Regions from separate parts of the Acetivibrio cellulolyticus CD2 genome, predicted to be linked through region 1. Evidence: riboswitches for the same ligand, from Rfam matches in the RefSeq annotation. Region 1 holds a riboswitch; each other region holds the start of a gene.
What was found. A riboswitch is a leader RNA that binds a small molecule or an ion and turns the genes downstream of it on or off. The one in region 1 is predicted to bind thiamine pyrophosphate.

Region 2: linked by a shared signal. The riboswitch ahead of ACECE_RS0205360 (thiamine-binding protein) and the one ahead of thiS (sulfur carrier protein ThiS) in region 1 are both predicted to bind thiamine pyrophosphate.
Region 3: linked by a shared signal. The riboswitch ahead of thiM (hydroxyethylthiazole kinase) and the one ahead of thiS (sulfur carrier protein ThiS) in region 1 are both predicted to bind thiamine pyrophosphate.

Annotation. Positions count from the first base shown of each region.
Region 1 covers NZ_JH556659.1:1,098,135-1,101,356, reverse strand. The annotation lists gene ACECE_RS0224830 (SIR2 family protein) at 1-721, shown strand, start outside; gene yihA (ribosome biogenesis GTP-binding protein YihA/YsxC) at 892-1,473, shown strand; TPP riboswitch at 1,544-1,645, shown strand; gene thiS (sulfur carrier protein ThiS) at 1,710-1,910, shown strand; gene ACECE_RS0224815 (thiazole synthase) at 1,915-2,682, shown strand; gene thiH (2-iminoacetate synthase ThiH) at 2,730-3,222, shown strand, end outside.
Region 2 covers NZ_JH556653.1:688,045-691,266, reverse strand. The annotation lists gene ACECE_RS0205370 (ABC transporter substrate-binding protein) at 1-384, opposite strand, end outside; gene ACECE_RS0205365 (ABC transporter permease) at 381-1,142, opposite strand; gene ACECE_RS0205360 (thiamine-binding protein) at 1,117-1,404, opposite strand; TPP riboswitch at 1,464-1,571, opposite strand; gene ACECE_RS0205355 (extracellular solute-binding protein) at 1,869-3,158, shown strand.
Region 3 covers NZ_JH556659.1:323,411-326,632, forward strand. The annotation lists gene ACECE_RS0221435 (hypothetical protein) at 1-22, opposite strand, end outside; gene ACECE_RS0221440 (hypothetical protein) at 268-882, shown strand; TPP riboswitch at 947-1,053, shown strand; gene thiM (hydroxyethylthiazole kinase) at 1,246-2,070, shown strand; gene thiE (thiamine phosphate synthase) at 2,057-2,725, shown strand; gene thiD (bifunctional hydroxymethylpyrimidine kinase/phosphomethylpyrimidine kinase) at 2,743-3,222, shown strand, end outside.

The DNA of each region.
Region 1 (3,222 bases):
ATATAGTTATTCTGAAGACGTTAAGAATTTAATTTGCAAGTTGATAGCAAATTATAGTAAAGTAGATTTTATAGTTCTTAACTGGGACACTGTATTGGAAAACTATATAAAACTTATAAATCCGGTTATTGCTATAGATTACTGTAATGGTGGTAAAAGCTGGAGAAAGGAGATTGGTGACACAACAGAACCTCTGAAGATAATTAAAATTCATGGTTCAAGCAATTGGCTGTATTGTGATAACTGTAGAGTGTTAATTAATGATAACTATGATGATATTCCACTGATAAAGAAAGCGGGTTTTAAAACAATGGATTTTGAGTTGTTTGATGAATTTAGGGCAATCAGGCCTCAAACCAAAGACAGTGAGAATTGTTTTATTTGCGGAGATAAAATATCATCGCACATTGCTACTTTCAGCTTCAGAAAATCTTTTAGGGAGAGCTCTTTCCCAGAATTATGGAATCAGGCAGAGGATGCATTGACTGGTGCGGAGAAATGGATTTTTGTAGGGTATTCACTGCCACAGGCGGATTATGAGTTTAAACACCTTATGAAAATATCAGAACTCAAATTAAGCCATAGGAAAGAAAGAAAACCTGAGATGGCTGTTGTCTTACTAAACAGTACAACCACTGTTGCAACATATAAGAGTTTTTTTGGAGACAGAATAAGCACGATATACAACGGTGGAATAGAGGAATATCTCAAATATAATTAGAAATAGACTTAATATTTTCATACTTTATTGCTATAATATGACGTAAGGAATCGCTTATATATTATTTTCGATTTTTTTAAATAAGCTATTTGGAGCAATAGAGTTTAAGAAAAATATAGCGGAAGGTATTGGTCATAAATACTAGAAAAATATGTTAAGGAGTTATTAAATTGAACATCAATAATGCAAGATTTGAAAAAGGGGCTGTAAAGCCTGAGCAGTATCCTGACAATGATATACCGGAGGTAACTTTTGTTGGCAGGTCTAATGTGGGAAAGTCATCATTGATAAACGCTCTTCTAAATAGAAAGAGTTTGGCAAGGATTGCTTCTAAACCCGGCAAGACAAGGGAAATCAATTTCTATAATATTGATGATGTCTTGTATTTTGTTGATTTGCCAGGGTATGGTTATGCCAAGGTTTCAAAAGACATTAAGTCTGCATGGGGAGAGTCAATAGAGACTTATTTGAATGAGAGCAAGAAGCTTAAACTTGTTGTTATGCTTGTAGATATAAGACATTCACCTTCTGAGGATGATCAAATGATGTCTAAATGGCTGACAAGTTCATCACTGCCGTTTATAGTTGTAGCAACTAAGAAGGACAAGATACCACGGTCGAAGGTAAAAGAAAGACTTTCAGATATTTCAAACACTTTGGAACTTGGCAGTGGTAATATGTTGATTCCGTTTTCTTCGGAGACTAAGGATGGCCGGGAAGAAATAATGAATTACATTGCTTCTCTTGTCTGATTAAAAAATTTGGAAACTTTTATATTTACATATTTCTTTTGGTAATATATAATGTCGTCAAATGAAATTGAATATTTGCTGGGGGTGCCGTTAGGCTGAGAAAGAGCATTGCTCTTAACCCTTTGAACCTGATGCGGTTAGTGCCGCCGTAGGGAAGCTTGTGTAGATTTACAATGAATTATAACGCTTGCCTATATGTGCAAGCGTTTTTTAGTGCTTGAATGGGGGTGAGATTGTTGAAAATTACATTAAACGGCAAGAATACAGAACTTGAAAAAGTAATGACTATGTTTGAACTGCTTGAATTTAAAGGTATAGAGCCTGAAAGAGTTATAATTGAATACAATTTTGATATTTTAATTAAAGATGACTGGAAAACCACTGTATTGAAAGAAGCTGATAATGTTGAAGTGCTAAGATTTGTTGGGGGAGGTTGATAAAATGGAAGATAAGTTGCTTATTGGTGGAAAGGAGCTATGCAGCAGGCTGTTTATCGGTACGGGCAAATTTCCATCAAACCGGATTATTCCACAGGTTGTTAAAAGCTCGGGCGCTCAGGTTGTTACAGTTGCTTTAAGAAGAATAGATTTTGACTCTGAAGAAGAGAACATGATAAATCACATACCGAAGGATTGTATTCTGATGCCAAATACATCAGGTGCCAGAGATGCAGATGAAGCTGTAAGGATAGCAAGACTTGCCCGTGCAATGGGATGTGGAAATTGGATAAAGATTGAAGTGGTATCAGACAATAAATATCTTTTGCCGGATAACTTTGAAACTATCAAGGCAACAGAGATGCTGGCAAATGAAGGGTTTGTAGTACTTTCATACATGAGTCCGGATCTTATGGCAGCTAAATTGCTTAAGAAAGCAGGAGCATCAGCTGTTATGCCATTGGGAGCTCCGATTGGAACCAATAAAGGACTCAAGACAAGGGAACTGGTGAAAATTTTGATTGATGAAATAGACTTGCCGATCATTGTTGATGCAGGTTTAGGCAAGCCATCCGAAGCAGCTGAAGCAATGGAATTAGGTGCTGCAGCAGTGCTTGTCAATACTGCTATTGCTACGGCCGGTGATCCTGTTAAGATGGGAGAGGCTTTTGGACATGCGGTTTTGGCAGGAAGAAAAGCATTTCTTTCAGGTGCAGGTGCTGTTAAGGATTTCGCAGAAGCATCTTCACCACTGACAGGATTTCTTGCATAAGGAATGAGCAAAGTATTTCCATCCAGCATTTGAAAAGAGGTGTATTAATGAGTTTTTACGAAAATTATGTGGAGTATAAGAATTTCAATTTTGAAGATTTTTTTAGCAACCTTACTGATGATTATATTATAAGTATTATTAACAAGGAGAGAATAAGCGACCTGGAATTCCTTGCTCTTTTGTCGGATAAGGCAGGAAGACATCTTGAGGATATGGCCCAAAAGTCAAAGAGGCTTACATTACAGCATTTTGGAAAGGTAATTTTCCTTTATACCCCCATTTATGTGGCAAACTACTGCGTTAACCAGTGTGTATACTGCGGGTTTAACATATCAAACGACATTCTAAGGAAGAAGCTCACATTAGATGAGGTTGAAAAAGAGGCGAAAATTATATCCGAAACTGGTTTAAGACATATTCTGCTTTTGACAGGGGAGTCTAGAATTCATAGTTCCGTTGAGTACATTAAGGAATGTATAATTGTTCTCAAAAAGTACTTCAGGTCCATATCCATAGAAGTATATCCTTTGGATATAAGTG
Region 2 (3,222 bases), on a different contig from region 1:
CTGTATTACAGCAGCAAGTGATACTAAAGGTATACCTGCAGCTCGGGCAAAGGTAACACCTTCCTGGTAGCTTATTCCGAATTGTGCAGTGTTGGCAGCTACAAGCTGATCGGCAGAAGATTCGCCAGGCTGAATTATAGAGACATCCAAACCTTCATCTGCAAAAAAGCCTTTTACTTTGGAAACATAAATTCCTGTATGATTTGTATTTGGGGTCCAATCAAGTACAAAGCTAACCTTCTGAAGTTCAGAACTGCCTTTAGATGCCGGAAAAGTTTCACTTGGGGCTTCAATTCTTTTGTTTGTACTGCAGCCGGAAGCAGTAATAGTAAAAATAAATGTCAAGCAAAGTAATATAAGTATGTTTTTTTTCACAATATTCATCCTTTCAAATTCCATTTAATAGTTTTTTTCTCTAGTATGCTTATAAATATAAATAATAAAATGCTAAAAGCTGAAATAAGTACAATGTCTGCGAACATTGCAGCTGTATTGAAAGATTTCATGGAACGGGTAAGAAAAATACCAAGTCCGCTTTCAGCACCTGTCCACTCAGACATTACAGCTCCCATAACAGCGTAGGCAGCTGCGATTTTAAGTCCTGAAAAGAAGTAAACCAGTGCTGAGGGAAGTTTTAATTTTGTGAATATCTGGAGTTTGCTAGCGTTCATACATTTAAGCAAATCCTCCAGATCTTTGTCATATGAGTTCAGCCCTTCGGTTAAATTAAGTGTTACCGGAAAAAATACTACCAGAACACAAATAATTAATTTTGATACAATCCCTATTCCAAACCATATTGTAATGATTGGAGCAATTGCAATAATAGGTACTGTTTGGGAAAGAACCATAAAAGGGTAAAAAATATTACGGAAAATCTTCAGGCTGCTCATGATCACTGAAAGTAAAACCGCCAGTATTATACCCAATATAAAGCCTAAGACGGTTTCTGTTATTGTCGTCAATGAATGATAAAGCAATAGATCGCCGGATTTTGTAAACTCATTCAGGATAGCTGAAGGAGATGGGAGTATGTATTCTTTTATGTTATTTGCTTTTGTTACTATTTCCCATATTACAATGAAAACAATAAAGGCTATTGATGGATAAAAAGGATTATCTGTATTTCGAAATCTTTTCATCCATGGTCACGCCTTCCTCTTTGTAATCAATTTTAACTACAGAACAAACTCTGCTTGCGCCTTCAGACACACATATTCCTTGTGCTTTCTTGACAATTTCCATAAGGAGGTCGAGTTCACCCTCCATTGTGGTTTCCATTGGTCCAACTTCATACTTGACACCGCTTTTAGCTATCATATCAATGACTTTATCCACAACAGGATAAATCTGACTTTCAGGCACATTTGGAATAACTTGCAGTGACACATTAACAATTGCCATAACTTAATCATCCTTTCATAATCCTTAAAAACAACAAAAACCGCCCAACATAGGCGGTAATACATTATATACTCATTCCCTACGCTGGCATTACCCAGATCAGGTTATGGGTTGAAGGGAAAAACCCTTACTCTCAGCCGGCAGAACCAGCACCCCTATGCATTAATATATTTAGAATGTTTGAAATAATAGGATACCTGAAAAATTCGAAGTAATATTTCAGCCATTCCTTAATTGCATTAATAATAGCATATCAGTAATTGAAATACAAGTATGTAAGAGATGATAAGTGTAGATATTTCATGAAGGACAGAAAGTTTAATCCTATACTATTTTGACGATTTATAAATACAACACTAATAAAGTAAAAATTTTACACATTACAAGTAAAAATAGTCCGTTCTTCTGTTGTGCGATATTTAATATAATTAAATCACAAATAATGTATAAGGGGGAGACAAACAATGGTAAAAAGGCTGTTAAGCACAGTATTGTCTGTTGTAATGATTGCATCTCTTATGAGTGGGTGTGCATCAAGCAAAAAGGAAACATCAACGTCAGATAATAATCCGCCAAAAACTGAAACAACACTGACACTCTGGAGCATTGCAACAGAAAGTGATGCATTTAGTAAGGCGTTTACTAAGGCTATAAAAGACTTCGAGGCAGCAAATCCTGGAGTGAAAATTGTTCATGAAACATTTGAAAACGAAGCTTACAAGACAAAAATTAAAACAGCTGTGTCTGCAAATAACCTTCCTGACCTTTTCTATACATGGGGCGGTGGATTTTCCAAACCATTTGTAGAATCCGGAAAAGTACTGGCTATTGACAAATATTATACAGGTGAATATAAGGAACAGTTGTCAGAAGCGGCATTAACATATGCAACATATAACGGAAAAATTTACGGATCTACATACACAACCCCTATTTCAGCGCTATTCTACAATAAAAAAATCTTTGATGAAAATGGGCTTAAAGCGCCGACCACATTCGATGAACTGGTACAAGTTTGTGATAAGCTTATACAAAAAGGTATTACCCCCATCGGTATCAGTGCAAAGGATATTTGGGTGCTGGCTATGACCCACGATGCTTTGACATTAAAATGTGCAGGCCCAGAAAAGGTAAAGGCAGCGCTTAAAAAAGAAGGGCAGAGTTACGATGATCCAGACTTTCTGGCGTCTGCCAAGAAATTCAAACAACTCGTTGAAATGGGGGCTTTTCATAAAGGCGCAACCGGATTATCAAACGATGAAGCAAGTGCATTGTTCTACAGCGGTAAGGTTGCAATGTATACAACAGGTAGCTGGATGGCAGGTTCCATTCAAACAGACACTGAAAACCCTGCGGATTACGATGTAATTCCATTTCCTCTGGCAGGTGGTAAGGCAAAAGCAACAGACTTTATGGGCGGTGCAGTTGATACTATTATGGTAAGTGCATCAACTAAGAATCCTGATCTTGCAGGTAAGGCTGCATTTGAACTCACTAGAAGTATTTCGAAATATTCATATCTTGACGGAGCAGGTCTTGCAGTTTGGAAAAAGGATTATGATGATAGTAAAGTAAATCCAATAACTAAAAAATTAGCTGATTATGCAGCAAATGCAACATCATTTACACTGTGGTTTGATACCACCATGGAAGCTGAAGATGCAGGTGAATACCTGACACTATTACAGGAAATGTTTGTTGGTAATATAACTCCTGAAGATTTTGTTAAGTCAATGAAGAAGAACCTCGAATAAGTAAATCGAACCTTTCAAACATGAATATGGCAGTGGTATCCAGAAATGAATCGCTGCCATATTC
Region 3 (3,222 bases), 770 kb from region 1:
TCACAGTGCTAATATAATTCACTTTGACCCCTCCAACCTTTTATCAATCTTTATACAATTATACCAAAAAGACACTAATTGTAAAACCTTGTTTTTTCAAGGTTATATTATTAATTTTACTATTGAGCATTGCTACGTAACAGGGGTTTCATATTGATATACCTTATTTAGAAGTATAATAAAATAATTAAGATAATTCATTAGTTGATTATAGTATAATGTGTATATATAAACAAAAATGAACGATTAGAGAATGGGGGATTTTGAATGGGACTTCTTCGTGAAATATTTGGACCAAGCAGAAAGGAAATTTGGCAGGTGCTATCGGAGCAAATGGGCAGTGAATATATTGAGGGAGGCTTTTTTTCAGGGGATAAAGTAGTTGCACATGTAAAGGAATGGATTGTAACTATGGATACATATACAGTATCAACTGGTAAATCCAGTGTAACATATACCAGGATTAGGGCGCCCTATGTAAATAAGGACGGATTCAGATTCAAAATATACAGAAGTGGGGCGTTTAGTGAAATTGGGGCGTTCCTGGGGATGCAGGATGTTGAAGTGGGATTTGAAGAGTTTGACAGAGAGTTTGTTATAAAAGGAAATGACGAACAAAAGTTAAAAGATTTGTTTTTAAATACACAGATAAGGAGTCTTATTGAAATTCAACCAAGATTCCATCTTGAAGTAAAGGATGATGAAGGCTGGTTTGGAGCTGGTTTTCCAGATGGAGTTGATGAATTGTATTTTTTGGTTCCAGGGGTTATAAAGGATATAGATTTGCTAAAAGCTCTTTTTGAGGTGTATTCAGAGATACTGAATCAATTATGCATTATAGGCTCGGCATACGAAAGCGATCCTGGAGTCACGTTAAAATGAGGAGTTCTACTCTAATACATTTGACAACTTGTGTTAACTTGTGCTAAAATACATCAACATAATAAAAAATGGACAGGGGAGCTTGTGTAGCAGGCTGAGAGGAAGTTAGCAACTTCGACCCTTACACCTGATTTGGGTAATGCCAACGTAGGAAGTAGTACAATTGCGTATTTGCGGGAAATGCCTAATGGTGTTTCCTGCTTTTTGTTTTCCTGTTCATGAAGTAAAGGGGATGGAATTTTTGAAAGAGATTAAGTATTTGATCATGGAGTGATATGGTTTGGCGCAGCGGTATCTATTATGATTATTGCTGCTGTACTTTGTATTATTGTGAATAAATAAAACTAACTGGAGGGGAAAAGCATGTTTAATGAAATGCTTGAAAATATTAAGAAGACACATCCGCTTGTGCATTGTATAACCAATTATGTTACAGTGAACGACTGTGCCAACATTTTGATTGCCTGTGGCGGTTCTCCAATTATGTCGGACGATACGGGTGAAGTTGAAGAGATTACTTCTATTTGCGGCGGCCTGGACTTAAACATCGGAACACTTAATAAGAACACCATTCCGTCTATGTTTTTGGCTGGAAAGCGGTCAAATGCGCTGGGGCATCCTGTCATTCTTGATCCTGTAGGAGCAGGAGCATCAAATCTTCGCACTGAGACAGCGCAAAAGCTGCTGGACGAGGTGAAATTCACTGCGATCCGCGGGAATATTTCAGAAATTAAAGCGCTTTCACAGGGAAAAGGAACAACAAGGGGTGTTGATGCTGATGTTGCAGATACTGTAACAGACGAGACTCTTGAAGGTGCAGTTGCTTTTGCAAAGGCATTTTCAAAAAAGACAGGTGCAGTGATAGCAATTACAGGTGCAATTGATATTGTAGCAGATGAAAAAAATGCTTACATTATCCGAAACGGTAATTCGATGCTGGCACAAATTACTGGAAGTGGCTGCATGCTGACAGCAATGACAGGAGCATATTTGGTTGCCAATCCAGGCAGAGTACTCGAAGCAACTGCTGCAGCAGTATGTGCAATGGGACTTTGTGGTGAATTGGCTTTTGAAAGGTTGGAAAAAATCGGCGGTGGAAATTCTACATACAGAAATTATTTGATTGATGCGGTTTACAGCCTTGATGGTGAAACTTTGATGCGAGGTGCTAAATATGAAATTAAGTAAACAAGCAATGCTTTTGTATGTAGTGACAGACCGTGCATGGCTTGGTGAGCATACTCTTGCTGAACAGGTAGAAAAAGCATTAAAAGGTGGTGCAACCTTTATTCAACTACGAGAAAAGGAGTTGGATTACGATTCCTTTTTGGCTGAAGCCAAAGAAATCAAAGTGCTATGTGAACGCTATCACATTCCGTTTGTCATCAATGACAATGTAAATGTGGCAATTGCATGTAATGCTGACGGCGTACATATAGGACAAAGCGATATGGAAGCTAGGAATGTGCGTGAAATGCTGGGGGAAGGCAAAATTATCGGAGTTTCTGCACAGACTGTGGAGCAGGCAATTCTTGCTGAACAGCATGGAGCAGATTACATCGGTGTTGGGGCGGTGTTTTCTACCTCAACAAAATCTGATGCAGATGCGGTTTCTCAGGAAACACTGAAAGCAATTTGCAATTGTGTAAATATACCGGTGGTTGCAATCGGTGGAATTGGTGCACATAATATTTTGGAGCTTTCGGGAACAGGTATTGACGGGGTTGCGGTTATTTCTGCTGTTTTTGCACAACCGGATATCAGGGGAGCAGCGGAAGAACTTCTAAGGCTTTCAGAGAAAATGGTGAAATACGAAAATAAAAGCACGGCTAAGGAAAAATAAATAAGGAGATTCGAATGATGATAAAGAAAGTATTAACCATTGCTGGCTCTGACTGTAGCGGCGGAGCTGGTATTCAGGCAGATATAAAAACAATTACAGTGCATAGGATGTATGCGATGAGTGCAATCACTGCGTTGACCGCACAAAATACAACAGGCGTCTACGGAGTTTTGGAGGCAACTCCTGAATTTGTTGCTCAGCAGATTGACTGCATATTTTCAGACATTCGTCCTGATGCAGTTAAAATAGGAATGGTTTCAAACAGCCGGATTATTGAAGTTATTGCAAACAAGCTGATTGAGTATAATGCAGAAAACATTGTTGTTGACCCCGTTATGGTTGCTACAAGCGGCAGCCGCCTTCTCTGTGACGAAGCGATGGAGACACTGATTACAAAACTGCTTCCTCTCGGTACAGTTATCACACCTAATATTCCGGAGGCGGAAACACTATGTGGCTTTAAGATTCAGAACGGATCTGATATGATAAAGGCTGCA